DNA from 2 places in the Hydrogenophaga sedimenti genome. Region 2 is predicted to be linked to the other one. Evidence: predicted binding sites of a transcription regulator. Region 2 holds the regulator's gene; the other holds the start of a gene.
The links. The regulator FliA, encoded in region 2, starts transcription of late flagellar genes. The targets are predictions, from matches to a motif close to CTAAAGTTTNNNNNNNNNNNGCCGNTA.
Positions count from the first base shown of each region.

Region 1: the regulator FliA is predicted to act here: its motif matches at 4,774-4,800, upstream of ACS5NL_RS18025 (putative motility protein).

Region 1 covers NZ_JBPZHA010000011.1:154,933-163,548, reverse strand. Annotated here, with positions in the region: gene ACS5NL_RS18055 (bifunctional aminoglycoside phosphotransferase/ATP-binding protein) at 1-368, opposite strand, end outside; gene ACS5NL_RS18050 (class I adenylate-forming enzyme family protein) at 478-2,010, shown strand; gene ACS5NL_RS18045 (hypothetical protein) at 2,314-3,027, opposite strand; gene ACS5NL_RS18040 (GNAT family N-acetyltransferase) at 3,107-3,691, opposite strand; gene ACS5NL_RS18035 (HNH endonuclease) at 3,741-4,265, opposite strand; partial or broken gene ACS5NL_RS18030 (addiction module antidote protein) at 4,289-4,584, opposite strand; gene ACS5NL_RS18025 (putative motility protein) at 4,829-5,038, shown strand; gene ACS5NL_RS18020 (energy transducer TonB) at 5,022-5,486, opposite strand; gene ACS5NL_RS18015 (hypothetical protein) at 5,537-5,971, opposite strand; gene ACS5NL_RS18010 (MFS transporter) at 5,968-7,500, opposite strand; gene ACS5NL_RS18005 (low molecular weight protein tyrosine phosphatase family protein) at 7,497-7,838, opposite strand; gene ACS5NL_RS18000 (DoxX family protein) at 8,017-8,451, shown strand; gene ACS5NL_RS17995 (SMR family transporter) at 8,479-8,616, shown strand, end outside.
Region 2 covers NZ_JBPZHA010000006.1:186,429-195,044, forward strand. Annotated here, with positions in the region: gene ACS5NL_RS12055 (FkbM family methyltransferase) at 1-2,687, opposite strand, end outside; gene ACS5NL_RS12060 (HAD family hydrolase) at 2,719-5,148, opposite strand; gene ACS5NL_RS12065 (RNA polymerase sigma factor FliA) at 5,379-6,095, opposite strand; gene ACS5NL_RS12070 (hypothetical protein) at 6,101-6,901, opposite strand; gene flhF (flagellar biosynthesis GTPase FlhF) at 6,894-8,414, opposite strand; gene flhA (flagellar biosynthesis protein FlhA) at 8,411-8,616, opposite strand, start outside.

The DNA.
Region 1 (8,616 bases), on a different contig from region 2:
CGCCGCATCTGCACCGCGAACTCGATCGCCGGCTGGACAGCCCCATCGGTGCCGGCCTCGCCCCAGCGCGGGTCGTCCGGCGTGCCGACGATGGGCAACACGCCGAGATAGAGCTGGGTGGCCGGCTTGTCGTGCGACTGGAAGCGCCGGTTGACCCGGATCTCGGTCTCGCAGGCGTGGCGCCGCGCGCCCAGCGTGCCGAAGTCCATGAACGGAAAGCGCACCGGCTTCTTGATCTTGTAGGCGAACTCCCCCGCCAGCAGCACCCAGCCGCCGTGCGTCTGCATCAGCGCCACCCGCTCGACGGCGTGCGGGTACCGCGCCGGGTCCAGCAGGGCGGTGATCAGCGGGGGCAGGGTGTCGCTCATGCGAACCACTGTAAGGCCGTACACCTTCTGCCAGCCTGACGCGACAGCTTGCCCGTGCGCCGGCGCCGACAATGCGCCCACCCGCACCCCTTCCTTTAGAGGCCGCCCCATGAACCTCGCCCACCTGCTGCAGCGCAAGGCCCTCGAACACCCGGACCGCCCCGCGATCTTCAGCGGCACCCAGGTCGTCGCCACCCACGCCCAGTGGGCCGACCGCTCCGCGCGAGTGGGCGCTCACCTGAGAAAATCCGGTTTGCAGCCGGGCGAGCGCGTCGTGCTGTTCATGCGCAACCACCCGCGTTACCTGGAGCTGCTGTTCGGCGCCTGGTGGGCCGGGCTGGTGGCGGTGCCGGTGAACGCCAAGCTGCACCTCAAGGAAGTGCAGTGGATCGTGGAGAACGCGGGCGCGCGGCGGGCTTTCGTGACCTCGGACATCGTCCCCGACCCGGCCGAACTCACCGGGCTGGACGGCGTGACCGACGCCGACAGCGCCGAGTGCGACGCCTGGCTCCACGAAGGCGAAGGCCTCTTACATATAGAAGAACGAGCCCCCGGCGACACCGCCTGGCTGTTCTACACCAGCGGCACCACCGGCCGGCCCAAGGGCGTGATGATCACGCACCGCAACCTGCTCACCATGGGCCTGGGCTACTTCAACGATGTCGATCACGTCGATCCGGGCGACGCCATCGCCTACGCCGCGCCCATGTCGCACGGCGCCGGCCTCTACGCGATTCCGCACCTCATGGCCGGCGCGCGACACGTGGTGCCCGCCTCGGGCGGTTTCGACGCCGCCGAACTGTTCGAGCTGGGTCGCGCCCTCGGCCCGCTCTCGCTGTTCGCCGCCCCGACCATCGTCAAACGCATCGTCGACGAGGCCGAGGCGCAGGGCCTCACGCCCGAACAGTGCGGCCAGAGCGTCAAGACCATCGTCTACGGCGGCGCGCCCATGTACGCCGCCGACATCCGCCGCGCGCTGCGCACCATGGGCCCGCGCTTCGTGCAGATCTACGGCCAGGGCGAAAGCCCCATGACCGGCACCGCCCTCAGCCGCGCCCACCTGGCCGACACCGCGCACCCGCGGCACGAAGCGCGCATCGCCTCCGTCGGCGTGGCGCAGACGCGCGTGCGCATCCGCGTCGCGGGGCCGGACGGTCAGCCGCTGCCCGTGGGAGAGGTGGGTGAAGTGCTGATCCAGGGCGACAGCGTCATGAGCGGCTACTGGCAGAACCCCGAGGCCACCCAGGCGGCCATCCGCGACGGCTGGCTCTGGACCGGCGACATGGGCGCACTCGACGCCGACGGCTTCCTCACCCTCAAGGACCGCAGCAAGGACCTGATCATCAGCGGCGGCAGCAACATCTACCCGCGCGAGGTGGAAGAGGTGCTGCTGCACGCACCCGGCGTGGCCGAAGTCGCCGTGGTCGGCGCGCCCGACCCCGAATGGGGCGAAATCGTGGTGGCCTTCGTGGTGCCGCAGCCGGGCGCGGCGCTCGATTCAACGGTGCTCGACGCCTTCTGCCTGGACCAGATCGCCCGCTTCAAGCGGCCCAAGCGGTACGAGTTCGTCGAGGCGCTGCCGAAGAACAACTATGGGAAGGTGTTGAAGACGGTGTTGCGGGAGCTGCTCTGGCAACCGTAGAGGCGCCGGCCTATTGGAGCGTCTATTTAGTTGAGTTGCGAACTGTCCATTCTTGCGCGGCGCGCTCAATCATTAGGTTGTTAGGCGCTTGCGCCCCAGTGAAGCGATAGCCGCCCTACTCTCGCCTACTGTTGAATTTTGGTGGTCCGCATCGATGGCCCATCCTTGCAGCTTGCTCAAGCTTTTGGAAGCTGTGCCAAGGTTGATTTGAGCTAGGTCAGAAGCTAGTTGCACCTTAGGAGGGGCATCCATTGTTTTGAATTGAATTTTGCGGTTTGGCCCGCAATGACCGGGCTTAAGGTGCTATCTGTTCTCTGAAGTAAGCGCTTTTGTTTGTCGAGTTATTGCGATTCTTTGGATGCTCGTTGCTAGACGAAAGATGAAGTATGTTCTCGGTTGATCGTATGCTTTTGTTTCGATGTGGCCCATTGAGAATGAGTAAAAAGATATGTCAATTTGATTTTTGTTGGTCTTGAAGTGAATGTGTGTGTCTTCCGACTCAATGGTTTCTATACTAAGTGGTAGATAAAGAAGTATTCTTGATCCCTTGGAGTATCCCTTTAGCTCAGTAAATTGGCCGTATCTTGTTGCTCGTGGGCTGGCTATATAACGCCATCCATTTTTTTTCCAAGCTGCCTCCTCTTGTGCGCAGGTTGATGGCCCTGGAATTTCTTCTTCATAAAAAATAGTGCAGGGATGTTTACTCCAAGGTGGTCCAAGTTCATCAAAAAATACTCGACCGTCATAAGGAGACTTGTAAAAAAAGACGTTAGCGCCACAAACTGGACAAGAAGCGTTAGGGTTTAATAGATAGTGTCGTCCTTCTGATGGCGATGCGTTAATTGTTTTATTTGGTTTTTTGTTGGTTGTTCGGTTTTGAAATGCAACAAATTTCTGTTGTGGTAGCCAGCTTGACAGGGAAGGATTGTTTGTTCGATCTACAGTGTGTGGTCGAACCCAGGTCTTTTCGCCACTGGGGGCTGTGCGGAAGTGACCGCGTCTTGGGAAGGAGCTCACTTTTAGCGCCTTTTTGATGAGAGTCTTTGTTGATTCAGAATGTGTGTTCTGGATCAGTGTTGAAGTAGAAATCAGGCCCCTATGTCAGCGGATTGCAATGTGTTTCTTGGGTTGCTGCTGAATAGATTTCTGACGCCATAAACCGACTAAACGGATCCTCCCGGTAATCCGCAAACGGCCCACATTCCACAAACCCGAACCGCCGGTACATCGCGATCGCTGGTTCAAACGCTGGTGTGCTGCCGGTTTCCAGGCTGACGCGCGCGTAGCCGCGCTCGCGGGCGAGCCTGAGCAGTTCGGTGAGGATGGCTTGCGCGGCGCCCTGGCGCAGGTGGCGCGCGCTGGTGCGCATGGACTTGAGTTCGCCGTGGCCGCCTTCGGTGGCGGTGGTGGGCGTCAGTTCCTTGAGGGCGCCCATGGCGACCAGTTCGCCTTCGGCGCCGGCAGGGGTGTCGGGTGAGGCGCCCGCCGGCAGGCGCCAGGCGGTGAGGAAGGTGATCTCGGGTCGGCGCAGGCCGTCGAGGTCGAGCGCGAACACACATTCGGGCGGCGACTCGGCGCGCATGCCGGCGAGGTGTTCTTCGAGCAGGCTGATCACCTGCGGGTGCGTGAGTGCGCGGTCGATGCGGATGTCAACCGCTCCCTGTGAATTATTGGCCGTCATGTTCTATTCCCTCTTGACTCGTTTCGTCCCGGCAGAGCGACTTCGATGATCAGCCTCCTTCGTCGGCAAAGCCTGGATAGGTGACTTTCGTTCCCTCAATGACCACCACGTCCTGATGGACCAACTGCTCGACGACGTCTTCTGGGGCGACGGTCGTTTGTCCTTGAAGTATTGACTTGATGGTGCTGGCGAGCTTGGTTTTTCTCTTTGGACGGTCAGTGCCACGTCGTTTTAAGTTGTCCACGACCAAGTCTGTCGCTTGCTTCAACTCAGGAGAGAGGGTGGTTGCAATGCGGCTGGCTTCTTTAGATGCTTCTGAGCTGTTCTCCTTGCCAGCTGGACATCTCGGGACGCCGTCATAGTTCAGGACCACGCGGAATTTATCTTTGATGGACAGGTTGCCAAGGACCGCGTTGAATGCCTTGCAACAAACAACGCAGTTTGTGTCGTCCTTCAGCCCATCGTTGGACAAAGCGTTAAGGTGCTCAACACTTTCTTCGCCGGGAGGAATCGACCCCTTGCAGAAAAAGCATCTGTCGCCTTGTTGATGCAGAAGTCGCTCTAGTTGCTTCATAAGTTGTGCATTCTGGACATTCGTCAGCTCGCATGTGCCCGAAGCTGGACCCCCAGCGCCTTCGCCACCTTGAGCACGGTCGCAAAGCTTGGGTTCCCGTTCTCGTTCAGTGCCTTATACAGGCTCTCGCGGCTCAGACCGCTATCGCGGGCGACCTGGGTCATCCTTTGGCGAGGGCGATATCGCCCTTCGCTCGGGCGATTCCTGCTGCGTCGTCGGGTACATCGGTGCGCCAGGCGGTGAGGAAGGTGATCTCGGGCCGGCGCAGGCCGTCGAGGTCGAGCGCGAACACACATTCGGGCGGCGACTCGGCGCGCATGCCGGCGAGGTGTTCTTCGAGCAGGGCGATCACCTGCGGGTGCGTGAGTGCGCGGTCGATGCGGATGTCGAACCGGCGCGGCGGTGCCTCTGGATGCATGTCGCTCCCTCCCCGGGCGGCGTGTTTTCTGGCCGGAATGGCTCTGCGGCCATTGTGTTCGGTTTGTTACCAGGGAGGCAAGCCGGGCGGCTCAAGCGAACCGGGCGCTCGCCGATAAAGGCTGAACACCTTCAAAGGATTCGCCATGGACATCGAAATCTCCCCCGCTCTGCTCGTCGACCGCGTGGTCCAGTCCCGCCAGGGCTCGGTCGCCGAGGCGGCCCAGGTGCATGTGCTGAAGAAAGCGATGGACCTGCAGGAGTCGGCCTCGGCCACGCTGCTGAACTCGGTGGCGGGCAGCCTGCCGCTGGCCAGCGGCGGCTCGGTAGGGACGAAGGTCAACGCGATGGTGTGACGTCGAGTTCGAACCGGTAGGCGAAAGCGAACTTCAACGTGGCGCCCGCGCCGTTGCGCGTGATGGGGCTGAACTTCCATTGGGCGACCGCTTCGCGCGCAGCCGCCGAGAGCTCGTCGTTCGGATTTTCGACCACGGTCACGTTGCTCACGGAGCCGTCCGCCAGGACGTCGAACTGCAGCGCCACCTTGCCTTCAATCCTCTGCCGCAACGCCTTGATCGGGTATCCCGGCAACGCCGCGTTGAGCAGCTGAAGCGGTTTGTCCAGCGGCGGCTTGATCTGGTGTTCCAGCGTCTCGCGGATCAGTTCGCGCTGTGCATCCTGGCTGCTCAGGAACTCCGGGTTGTTCCCCACGCGGTAAGTGGTTCCGCCAAGGGGCTGGGCACAAGCACCCAGAAGAGTCAGGGTCACCAGTGCGGCGGTGAAGCGGGCTTGGGTGAATGGCATGGCAGGACCTGGCGATCTTTTGGTTCTGGCGTGCCCGTTGGCATCGCCTTTCAGAACAAGTCTTGCGGCTTGTCGTTGTAGCGGAACGTGTGGATCACCCATCCGCTCTTCCCTTGATAGCAGAAGAAGACCCAAGGCATGGCTTGGTTGTCGTACTTCTGAAGGTAGGTCAGTCGGACCATGGACTTGCCGACCCATTTCTCTTCGATGAACTCCTGACCAATAGGGTTGCCATATCGGGTGGCCACCGTGGGGAGGTAAGCGGCAGACTGCGCGAGCATCGAGTCGAACTCGGCCTTGGGGATGATCGTCAGATGACGGAAGCTCTTGAGGGCAGCGTCGATGTCGCCTTTGCCAGCGAGTTCCATGGCGGCATCCGTGACCTTTCGAATCTCCGGAAAGGTCGCCAGACCCTGAGCGAATGATGTCGCGCTGCAGATGGTCAGCGTTGCAGCGATCAGGATGCGTGAGAGTCGTCGTTTCATGTGGTGTTGTCCCTGTGTGAGTCGTCAAAACGCCCGGAGTCCCGTTTTAGCATGCGCGCCGCCAGCACACTGGCAAGCAGCACCAGTACGCTGCTGACCAGCGCCGTGAACTGCAGCGCATCGGTGAAGGCGGCCTGCGCGGCGCTCACCAGCGCCCGGGCCGCGTCGGGCGACAAGTGGTTGGCGGCTTCGAGGGCGCCGCCGAGCGTGCTTTGTGCCTGCGCCGGCACCTCGGCCAGCCCCGCGCCGCCCAGCTGGTGGCGGTAGATGAGCGTGCCCGCGCTGCCGAACAGCGCGATGCCCAGCGCGCCGCTGAACTCCGAGGCGGTCTCGGCGATGGACGAGGCCGCGCCCGCGCGCTCGGGCGGTGCCGCGGTGATGATCTGTTCGGTGCCGATCGCAAACACCGGCGCCATGCCCAGGCTGACCACGACCATGCCGGCCACCAGCACCCACAGCGCCCACGGACCGTCGGCCCCCACCATCAGCAGCATGCCCACGGCGGCCGCGGCCAGGCCCCAGACCATCACCGGGCCGGGGCCGTAGCGCGCGGCCATGCGCGGCGCCAGCACCATCGAGCCGAACACGAAGCCGCCCGCCCAGGGCACGGTGGCCCAGCCGGCCTGCAGCGGCGTGAGCATCAGCACCATCTGCAGGTACTGCGCGATGAAGATGTAGACACCGAACATGGCCAGGCACGACAGCGCATAGGCCACGATGGCGGTGCGAAAGGTCGGGATGGCGAACAGCCGCAGCTCCAGCAGCGGGTAGTCGATCACCCGCTGGCGCCGCACGAACACCCAGCCCACCGCCACGCCCGCGGCCAGCAGCGCCAGCCGCGCCGCGCTGGGGCCGGCCTCGGCCATGGCCTTGATGGCGTAGATGGTGCCGAGCACGGCGGCCAGCGAGAGCAGCACGCTGGCCGCGTCGATGCGGCCAGCGTCCTCGTCGCGGTACTCGGGCAGCAGTCGCGGCCCCAGCACCAGCAGCAGCACCATCACCGGCACCGCGGGCAGGAACACCGAGCCCCACCAGAAATGCTCCAGCAGCCAGCCGCCCACCAGCGGGCCGATGGCGCTGCCGACCGAGAACGCGGTGATCCACACGCCGATGGCGAACTGGCGCTGCGTTTCGTCGTGGAACATGTTGCGGATCAGCGAGAGCGTGGACGGCGCCAGCGTCGCGCCGGCAATGCCCAGCAGCGCGCGCAGCACGATCAGCTCGGCCGGCGTGCGCGCAAACGCGGCCAGCACCGAGGCAGCCGCGAAGAAGGTCGCGCCGATCAGCAGCAGGCGGCGGCGCCCGATGCGGTCGCCCAGCGTGCCCATGGTGATCAGAAAGCCGGAGACCAGAAAGCCATAGATGTCGATGATCCACAGCAGCTGCGAGGCGCTGGGCGCGAGTGCGCGGCTGAGCGCCGGCACCGCGAGGTTGAGCACCGTCAGGTCCATGGCATAGACCAGACAGGGCAGGGCGATCACGGCCAAGCCCCACCATTCGCGGGGGGTGGCTTTGGAGTGGGTGGTCATTCGATGTTCAAAAGGCTGCCGACCGACTGCTCCAGCAGCTCGACCAGCTCGGGGTCCATGTACTTGTACTCGTCGGGGATGTCGAGCACGTGAACGGGCTTGTCTGCCAGAAGGGCACCGAAGTCCGCGACCAGCCGGGACTTGTGTTTCTGCTCCATCACGATCACCACGTCGGCCCAGTCGATGTCGGCGTCCGCGACGGTGTGGCGCGCGCTGGGGCTGGTGCCACCCGAGCGCACGTTCAGGCGCGGGTGCCGGCGCCAGAGTTGCTCGGCCGTGGGGCTGCGCCACTGGTTGCGGCTGCAGACGAAGAGGACGTTCAGGCGCGGGGCGGACATCGCGAGATCGTACTTTCGATGCGCATGTCGGCGGCTCATGCGAACCTAGTTTGCGCATAAGCATCTGAGAAGTGGTTGGTTCTCCTGCGGCGGGGCGCTGTCCAGAATGGCTGGGCGGTCCCGGAAAGGGGCCGGCGCGTGCCTTCTTCATCCATCCACTCCACACAGGTCTCACATCATGTCCATCCTGCAATCCCCTGCTCTCGCGCCCCGCGTGCTGTCGGTGCTGCGCATCGTGTCCGCCTACCTGCTCCTGCAGCATGGCTCGGCCAAGCTGTTTGGCGTTCCCCACGTGGATCTCTTCAACGGGTTGCCGCTGTTTTCGCTGATCGGTGTGGCCGGCATCCTGGAGGTGGTTGGCGGCGCGCTGTTGCTGCTGGGCCTGTTCACGCGGCCGGTGGCTTTCGTGCTGTCCGGCCAGCTGGCCTTTGCCTATTTCCTCGGCCACGCACCGAGCGGCAATGTGCTGGTGCCGTTCCTGAACCAGGGCGAGGCCGCGGTGCTGTTCTCCTTCGTCTTTCTCTACCTGGCGGCGGCGGGTGGTGGTTCGTGGAGCCTGGACGCCTGGCGCGCCGGCCGCACGCCGTCGGGGGCGGGGACTGCCGGCGCCTGACGTCTTTCTTGAGGTAGGCTGCTCCCCATGAAATCCGCCTACCTTTTCCTCGCCGCGGCCATCGTGGCCGAGGTGATCGCGACCAGCATGCTCAAGGCCTCCGACGGCTTCACCCGCATGTGGCCCAGCGTGGCCACCGTGATCGGGTACGGGGTGTCGTTCTAC
Region 2 (8,616 bases):
AAGGCACCGGCCTGCGGCCGCAGCTCCAGCGGCTCGGCCAGGCCCAGCTGGGCCAGGCAATGGGTCAACACGTCCACCGCGGCACCGGTCGGCGGCGAGATGGCAGGCACCTCGTCCAAGGCGGGCCCGGCGGCCTCGCCGGCCGTCGTGGCCCAGAGTTGAAGGAACTGCTCGATCCGCGCCGGGAACGCCGCGTCCACCGGCCGCTGCAGGCGCGCCAGGTGTGCGGCCCACTCGGCGGCGCCCTGGGCAACCGCGTCCGGCTCGGTGTCGATGAGCAGGTTCTCGAACTGGAAGGCCACATCGGCCCGCAGCCGCTCGAAGCGCGCCGGCCAGGCGGCGCTGTCGAGCACCGTGTCCAGGAATCCGTCGGCGGAACCATGGTCGCCCATGACCGGCGGCAGGCCGTCGCGGCAGAGCGCGCTGCGGCCCAGCAAGCCGAAGGGCTTGTCCAGGAAGACCGCGTCGAACTGCAGCGTGGCGAGCGTGAAGAAGCAGGCGTCGGCCGCGTCCAGCAGGCTGCTGACGTCCTCGCGCACGCCGAGCACGCGCGGGTCATCCGGCAGGCGCAGGCAGCGCCCGGCGGCCGCATTGAAGGGATGCTCCTGCACCAGCAGCCAGAAGCCGCGCGCCGAGAGCGCCTGCGCCAGCGCGTCCAGGCGCTGCTGCAGCAACGGGCCGGAGAGGTCGTGCAGCTCGCGCACGGTCGCGTTCGACATCGTGTTCATGCCCGGTTCGCCGTGCGTGAACAGCACGGCCACCCGGTCCCCGGGCGCCATGCCCAGCCGCTCGCGCAAGGCCTCGCGCCCCACCCGTTCGGTACCCGTGTAGCGCCCCAGGCTCGACGCCCGGGTGGCGCGCTGGCGCAGGGCCTCGAGCACCAGTGGGTGCGGGCGGTAGCGTTCGCGCTGGCGGGCGCTGGCCAGGCTGGTCGAGAGCTCGCCCAGCAGGTGGCTGCCGCCGAGGTCGAACATCAGCGTGTTGCGCACCCAGCCGCGCTCGCCGGACCAGTACGGCAGCTCTGCCGCACGGGCGCTGGCGCGCAGCACCCGGGTCAGCGGGTTGAGCGCCTGCCAGCCCAGCACCGCCGCCGGGCGCAGGGTCTCCAGCAGGTCGCGCAGGAAGGCCTGGGCCAGCCGCAGGTTGTCGCGCGCCGTGTCGTGGTCGCAACCGTACCAGCCGACCGCGTCGTGGATGTCCTGTTCGCTGACCGCTTCACCGGCCGACGGCAGCGCGGCGAAATGCCGGACGAAGCCCGTCAGCTCGAAGGGCATGTCGATCACATGCAGCGCCGGATCGCGCACGGGCGTGGTGCTCAGCAGCATCAGCGCGTGTCCCCGCTGCGCGAGTTCCTGGGCCAGCGCCGACCAGAAGGCTTCGACCCGGGGGTCGACCTCGGCCGGCACGCAATGCATGGCCAGCACCAGGCCCCCGGCCAGGTGCTCCGCCCCGGCGGTGGCGGCCCAGGGCGGCTGCAGGGCGGCATAGGCGGGTGCACGGTAGTCGATGGACAGTGTGCGGGCCGGCTTGCTGCCCGTCATCACCCACCACTCGCTGTCGGGTGGCAGGTCGGTGTCCACCGGCACTTCGCGCAGCGTGCGCGCCAGCGGGGCCCACTGGTTGCCGTTGGTGCGGCGCTTGCAGCCGCTGGCGATCTGCTGGTGCAGGCGCTCGCGCACGAAGTGGCGGGCGAACTGCTGGCGCAGCGTGTCGAGGGTGTAGACGTGCAGGTGGTGCGGGTTCGGGTCCTCGCCGGTTTCGTCGGACCAGTCGTTGGGCACGCTGGCGATGATGCGGCCACCGGGGCGCAGCAGGCGCGAGAACTCGGCCAGCAGGCCCTGCGGGTCCTGCACATGCTCCAGCGTCTCGAACGAGACCACCACATCGAAGCTGTGGTCGGGCCAGGCCGCCAGGTGGTCGGGCAACCAGCCCTGCACGTACTCCAGACGTGCCTCCGCCGCGGCGTAGCTGGCGCGGGCGTAGTCGATGGCGTAGTCGCTGCCGTCGATCCCGGTCACGCTGTGGCAGCGGGTCAGCTGCGACAGCACGTAGCTGCCGTAGCCCAGGCCGCAGGCGGCGTCGAGCACCCGGTCACCGGCGCGCACCAGATCGGCCGCCAGGTGGTAGCGGATCACGTGCGCGTCCGAGCGTTCGCCGGCCTCGCGCAGCATGTCCATGTGCAGGTCGCGCTCCTCTTCCAGCGCCGCCAGGGGATAGGCCTGGCGCGCGGCTTCGGGGGGCTTCTCCAGCGGCAGCACCAGCGGGCCGGCGTCCTGCTGCAGCGCCTCGTAGTCGAGCATCAGGTAATACGCCGGGTGCTTGCGCAGTCCGCTGGCGAAGGCCAGGCGTTCGAGCGCCTGGCGCAGCACGGCGCCCTGCGACGGCGAGCCCAGCAGCACCAGCACCAGCCGACCGGCGGGCGCCGCCATGAAGCGCGCCAGCGCCAGGCGCCAGCGGTCGCCATCGAACGCGGCGCCACGCACCACCCACACGCAGGTGGTCTCGGTGGCGGCCGCGAAATCGGGCAGACCGGTGGCATCGGGTTTGTGGTGGCTCCAGCGACCGGGCAAGGTCGACAGCCCGGCATCGTGCCGGTCGGTGGCGGTGGCGTGCAATGCGGCCCCGCCCTCGATCGCCGTCACCACACGTTCAAGCAGCGCCTCGGGCCTGCGGTGTTCCATGTCCATCTCGGTGTCCTTGAATGGGGTGGGTGTTCTCTCAGGCCGCCAGCGGTTCGGCGTGCGTCCTGGCGCTGGCCTGTCCGGCGGCGACCGCCTCGACCCACACCAGCGGGCGGTAGACCACGCGCACCATGAAACGGCCGTGGTCCTTCGGTGCACACGCGGGCAGGAACAGCATGGCCGCCGGGCTGCACTGCAGCAGGCCACCCGGTTGGGCGCCGACGCCGTCGAACAGCACATCGCGGCCGATTTCCAGCGGGAAGGTCTCGCGCGACTCTTCCATCGACACCTTGCACACCGACTCGATCTGCAGCCACTGGTAGCACTGGCCGAGCAGCACGCTCATGTCGAACGAGGAACTCATCGGCAGCGAGACGCTGAAGAAGCCGTCGTGCGTGGCGTGGGCTTCGACCACTCCCTGCGAATGACCGGTGGCATTGGCCACCAGCGCCGGCACCGTCTCGCGGCGCAGGCTGGCGTCGCTGGTCGAGAGGCCATAGCCGTAGCGCTGCAGCGACATCAGCGTGATCGCCAGCGAGATGTCCATGTGCCGCAGCTCCATCGGGTAGCTGATGCGCAGGCGGGTGAAGTCGCGGTTCATCAGGGCGAAGCCTTCGCGACGGAACTCCTCCAGCCCGGTCTCCAGATCGGCGGTGGCCAGCATCAGGTCGGTGCCGAGGTTGAAGTCGAACTCGAAGGTCGAGAGGCATTCGGTCTCCTGCGCGTCGGGCAGGTAGATCAGGCGGCCGAGGTCGGCCACCACCTGGCGCGCCAGCTCGAGGCGGTTGGCGGCCGGCTTGCGGCGCGGAGGCACCGCCGCCACATCGCGCACGAAGCGCAGGCTGGCCTCCTGCATGCGGTCGACCGTGGCCGACTGCGTGGCCTTGGCGCCCGAGGCGCCGAACACCGGCTCACCGCCGTCGGTGTAGTCCACCGTCGAGGGTTCGGCCATGGTGCACATCATCTCGAACAGGCCGATGTAGGCGGTCAGCGCAACCACCAGGCGCTCGTCGGCCCAGTCCGGACCGATCAGGCCTTCGCGATCCACCTGGCCGGGCAGCGCGCGGCTGGCGATCAGGTACAGGCCGTGCAGGCGCACGCCGTGTTCGTCCTGGAAGATCTCGCGCAACCGGGTCTGCACCGTGCCGCTGTAGCCCAGGTCGGCGAACACCAGGGTGTCGCCGCGCTGCACCCCGGTCGCGCGCTGCACATGCGTCCAGAGGCGGGCGCGGAACCGGGCCGAGGCCTCGAGAATGGTGCGCAGCGTGTCTTCGCGCAGCACCCGGCGGGCAAAGGCGTCTTCCGGGCGGCTCGCTTTCAGGCTCTCGGCAAGAATGGATTCGGCCAGCGCCGGTGGCAGCAGCAGCTGGCGTGCCAGCGCCGGCATGCTCTTTTCCGACAACATGCCTGCCAACAGGCTCACCACGTCGTCGCGGTCGCGCAGGCAGGCGGCGTTGGCGGTGAAGCGCGAGAGCCGCAACAGCGGCCATGCGTCGCCGGTGAGCGCCTGCATGGCCCGGGCCGGCAGGTGGCCGTCGCGCAGCAGGAAGGCCGCCTTCACCGGCGTGCCGTCGGCCGCCAGCGCGGCCACCCGATCGCGCACCCAGGTGGCGAAGGCGTGCATCACCGGCCCCAGCGTGCCGTAACCGATGCGGTCGCGCACGTCGCCGGCCATGAAGCCGTGGCGGGTGGCCAGCTGGGCGTGGAAGCTGCTGGGCATGGCGACGCTGCGGTGGATCTCGGGCATCAGCTGCAGGGCCGCGCGCTCGCGCTGCTCCAGCTGGGCCAGCACCGCCGGCACGTGGTGCTGCAGATGCACCCCGACCACGCCCTGCTGCTGCGGCGCCCACAGGTCGGCCTTGGGGTTGTCGCCCAGATGCCAGACCTGCGCGGGCTTGAGCTTCTCGCGCTGCAGCACCACGCCGAACATGCCGTTGACCTTGGAGCCACCGCATTCGCTGGAGCAGTGCACCTGCGCGATCAGCCGGTGTTCATCGCCCATCAGCGCGGCCAGCAGTTCGCGCAGCTGCACATGGGAGAAATAGGTGTCGCTGACCACGATGATGCGCAGCCCGCGCGCGTGCGCCGCGCGGATCAGTGCCAGGGTCGGTTCAAAAACAAAGCCATGGCGTTTTTCCGCGTCCAGCTCCAGCGCCACCCAGGTCGCGCGCTCGGCATCGCTCAGGGAGGGCAGCAGCTCGCGGTAGATCTCCTCGATCGTCACCTCGTTGGAGCGGGTCAGCAGCCGCTTGCGGCGGCGCGCGGCGTCCTCGGCCTTGGCGCGCAGCGGCGCCGTGATGCCGTGGGCCTGCCAGGGCGCCGAATCCTGCAGCGCGAAAAAGACGTCGGTGGGTTTGGCGACCTTGCGCCAGACGATGGTGTCGAAGCAGTCCAGCGACAGCACGCGGACCCCGTTGGGCAGGGCATCCAGCAGCGTGTGCAATCGGTCGGCGGTGATCTCGGTCATGGTGAACAGTCCGTCTCTGGGGCAATGTGGCCACTGTAGGCAGCCACGCCGCAGTCAAAGGCCCAATCACCGGGCCCCCAACCCGCCTGTTCACCGGATTGGAACGGGGGGCAGCGACCCGCGCAACGGCGGAGCGTGGGGGCAGAAGGGCCAGCCGCCGGGCCGCCCCAAGGCAGGCCCAGCCCCCTCGGGGGGCAGCGACCCGCGCAGCGGCGGAGCGTGGGGGCTGCTCAGTGCTCCCGCAGCTTGGAGCGCAGGCGGGCGATCGACTGGCTGTGCAGCTGGCAGATGCGCGACTCGGTCACGCCCAGCACCGCGGCGATCTCCTTGAGGTTCATGTCGTGTTCGTAGTACATCGACATGATCTGCTGCTCGCGCTCGGGCAGGTTCTTGATCGCCTCGACCAGGGCCATGCGCATGCGCTGGTCCTGCAGCAGCGAGGACGGGTCGGACTCGTCGTCGCCCATGTGGCGGTCCAGGAAGCCTTCTTCGTCGTCGTCGCGGCCGCTGATGTCTTCGAGGTAGACCAGCTGGGTGCCGCGCACCTTGGCCAGCATGTGCTGGTAGTCGGGCAGGGTCATGCCCAGTTCCTTGGCGATCTCCGATTCCATCGGCGCCCGGTGCAGCTTCTGCTGCAGGCGGTGCACCGCCTGTTCGATGTCTTTCTGGCTCTTGCGCGAGCCGCGGCTCATCCAGTCGCCTTCGCGCAGCTCGTCGAGCATGGCGCCGCGGATGCGCTGGCTGGCAAAGGTCTCGAACTGCACGCCCTGCGTGGGTTCGAATCGCGCGATGGCTTCGGTCAACCCGATCATGCCGACCTGGATCAGATCGTCGACCTCGACACTGGGCGGCAGCTTGGCGATCATGTGATGGGCCAGACGCCGCACCAGCGGGCTGTACTTGCGCAGCTGGTCGTCGCGGTTGAGGGTGCCTTTGGCGGTGTACATCGTCGTCAGCTCCAGAGTTGGGGAACCGCGCCTGCGAAGGGCGATCCCGGTCCTGCGTACCGCGCGTGGCGCAGTCCTTGGGAGGTGTCGGGCCGCTGCGGCCGTCCGAGGGCGCATTCCTGGACGCCCGTGGCCCACACGGGCGCATTCCAGCGTTCCACCTCGATGCCCAGGTGCTTGCGGGCGCAGTCGGTCACTCCCGCCACCACCGGGTTGGCCGGGGGCTGGGGTTGTTCGTGGTTCAGGGGCGCGAGCACCGGTGTGGCGCCCGCCATGTGCAGCAGCTTGATCGCGCCGTAGGCGTCGACGCTGGCCTGCGGCCAGGGCAGCACCGGCACCAGCACGCGGGCCGAGAGGTTGCTCACCAGCGGCGCCAGTTCGTGGGCCGGGCCGAACACCAGCAGCAGCGCCTCGGGGGCGAACGGCGAGAGCAGGCGCGAGAGCGCGACCGCACCGCCGGCGGCCAGCGCCGTCTGCTGCAGGGTCTTGAGACCCCGCGCGGCCGGCATCACCAGCCATTCGTGGCCCTCGCCGGGCTGGCCCAGACCGGCGATGGAGCCGTCGGTCAGCGCGTGCTGCAGGCCCAGGTGCGCCCCATCGTTCTCGCGGCGCGCGCCGGCCTCGGTGGCGGTCGCGTCGATGATCACCGGCAGGTAGCCCTGCGCCTTGAGCTGCATCGCCAGCAGGCACAGCAGTTCGTAGGCACCGGCGGGCTGCGCCGGGCTGGCGATCGGCATCATGGCCGGGCCGCGCCGGGGCGCGGTGGAGCGCAGGCCCGCGGCCTGGTCGGTGCCGATCTCAAACATGGGAACCTCCCAGGTGCAGGCTCTGGGCGGCGCCCTGCGAGAAGTAGAAACCCATCTCGTTGGCCAGCGGGTCGTAGGCCGACTTGCCTTCGGTGCCCAGCGAGATGCGGACCATGGCCGCCGCGTCGGGGTTCTGCCAGTCTTCGGGCACGCGCTGGCCGTTGGCCACACCGCGCAGCACCACCTGGTGGCGGATCAAGGCGTCGATCGCCGGGCCGAGCTTGACGGCCTCGTCGACCTTGGAGAGCACCACGCCGTGCAGCGTGCTGGCCTTGAACGAGGTCAGCACATCGTCCAGCGTGTCGCCGTGGGCGCCGGCGTTGAGCACCAGCACCTTCTTGACGGCGGGCATGTCCAGCACGTCGAGCATTTCCTGGATGCGCTGGTCGCGCTGGCCCAGGCCAGCGGTGTCGATGATCACCATGCGCTTGCCCGAGAGCAGGTTCAGCAGGTCCTTGAGCGCGGCCCGGTCGTGCGCCAGGTGGGCGACGACACCGAGCATGCGGCCGTAGGTGCGCAGCTGCTCGTAGCCCGAGACGCGGTAGGTGTCCAGCGTGATCAGGCCGACGCTGGCGGCGCCGTACTGGCGCACGCACTGGGCGGCGAGCTTGGCCGCGGTGGTGGTCTTGCCGACGCCGGTGGCGCCGATCAGGGCGACCACGCCGCCTTCGTCGCACAGGCTGGAGCCGACGGGCGCGGTCTTGAGGTTGCGGGTCAGCGTGTCCATCACCCAGCGCACCGCTTGCGGGGCGCCCGAGTCGGCCGGAATGCGGTCGAGCACGGTGCGGGCGATCGCGGGCGAGTAGCCGCCGCGGATCAGCTTGAGCATCAGGTTGGACTGGATCGGGTTCTGCTTGGACGAACCCAGCCAGGCCAGGGTGTTGAAGCGCTCCTCGATCATTTCCTTGAGCGCGGACAGTTCGACCGCCATGCGCTGGTCGCCCATCTGGGGCGCCATGTGCGGGTCCTTCGGGGCAGCGTCTTCCCAGGCCGGTGCGGGTGCCGGCGCGCGGGTGCGGATCGGCGCCGGTTCGGGATCGGCCATCTGCAGGCGCGGCGCCGGGCGCGAGGGCGCCATCATCGTGGCAGGTGCCTGGACCGGTGCAGGCATCGGCGCAGGCGCGCGGGGTGCGGCCATGCGCGGCGCCGGGGCGGGCGCTTCTTCCTCTTCCATGCCCATCTCGGCGCGGCGCTTGCGCAGCATGCGCTCGCGCACATATTCCTGGAACGACAGCGTGCTCATCGCCATCTGTTCGGTGTCGTTCTGCACCGAGTCGGCAAAGGCCGGCGCCTGGGCGGCGGCGCGGGTGCGGATCGGCTGCATGCGCTCGCTGCGGGCGGCCACGGCAGGCGCGGCATTGATGGACGCCAGGCTTTCTTCGGCCGCGGCCATCACCTCGAAGCCGTCGTCGGTGGCGCGGCTGGAGAGGATCACGGCGCTGTCGCCGAAAGCGTTGCGGGCCTTGGCCATGGCTTCGCGCGAGGTCGAGGCGGTGAATCGCTGGATGTTCATGCTGCAAGCTCCCCAAGAATCGGGCCGATGCGGATCAGGTGGGTTTCAGGAATTTCGCTGTGGGCCAGCACCTGCAGGCGCGGCGCGGCGCGGCGCAGCAGGCGGGCCATGGCATTGCGGATCGCGTCGGGCACCAGCAGGCAGGCGGGCACGCCCTTCTCTTCCTGGCGGTTGGCGATGTCGGCGGCCGACTTCGAGAGCG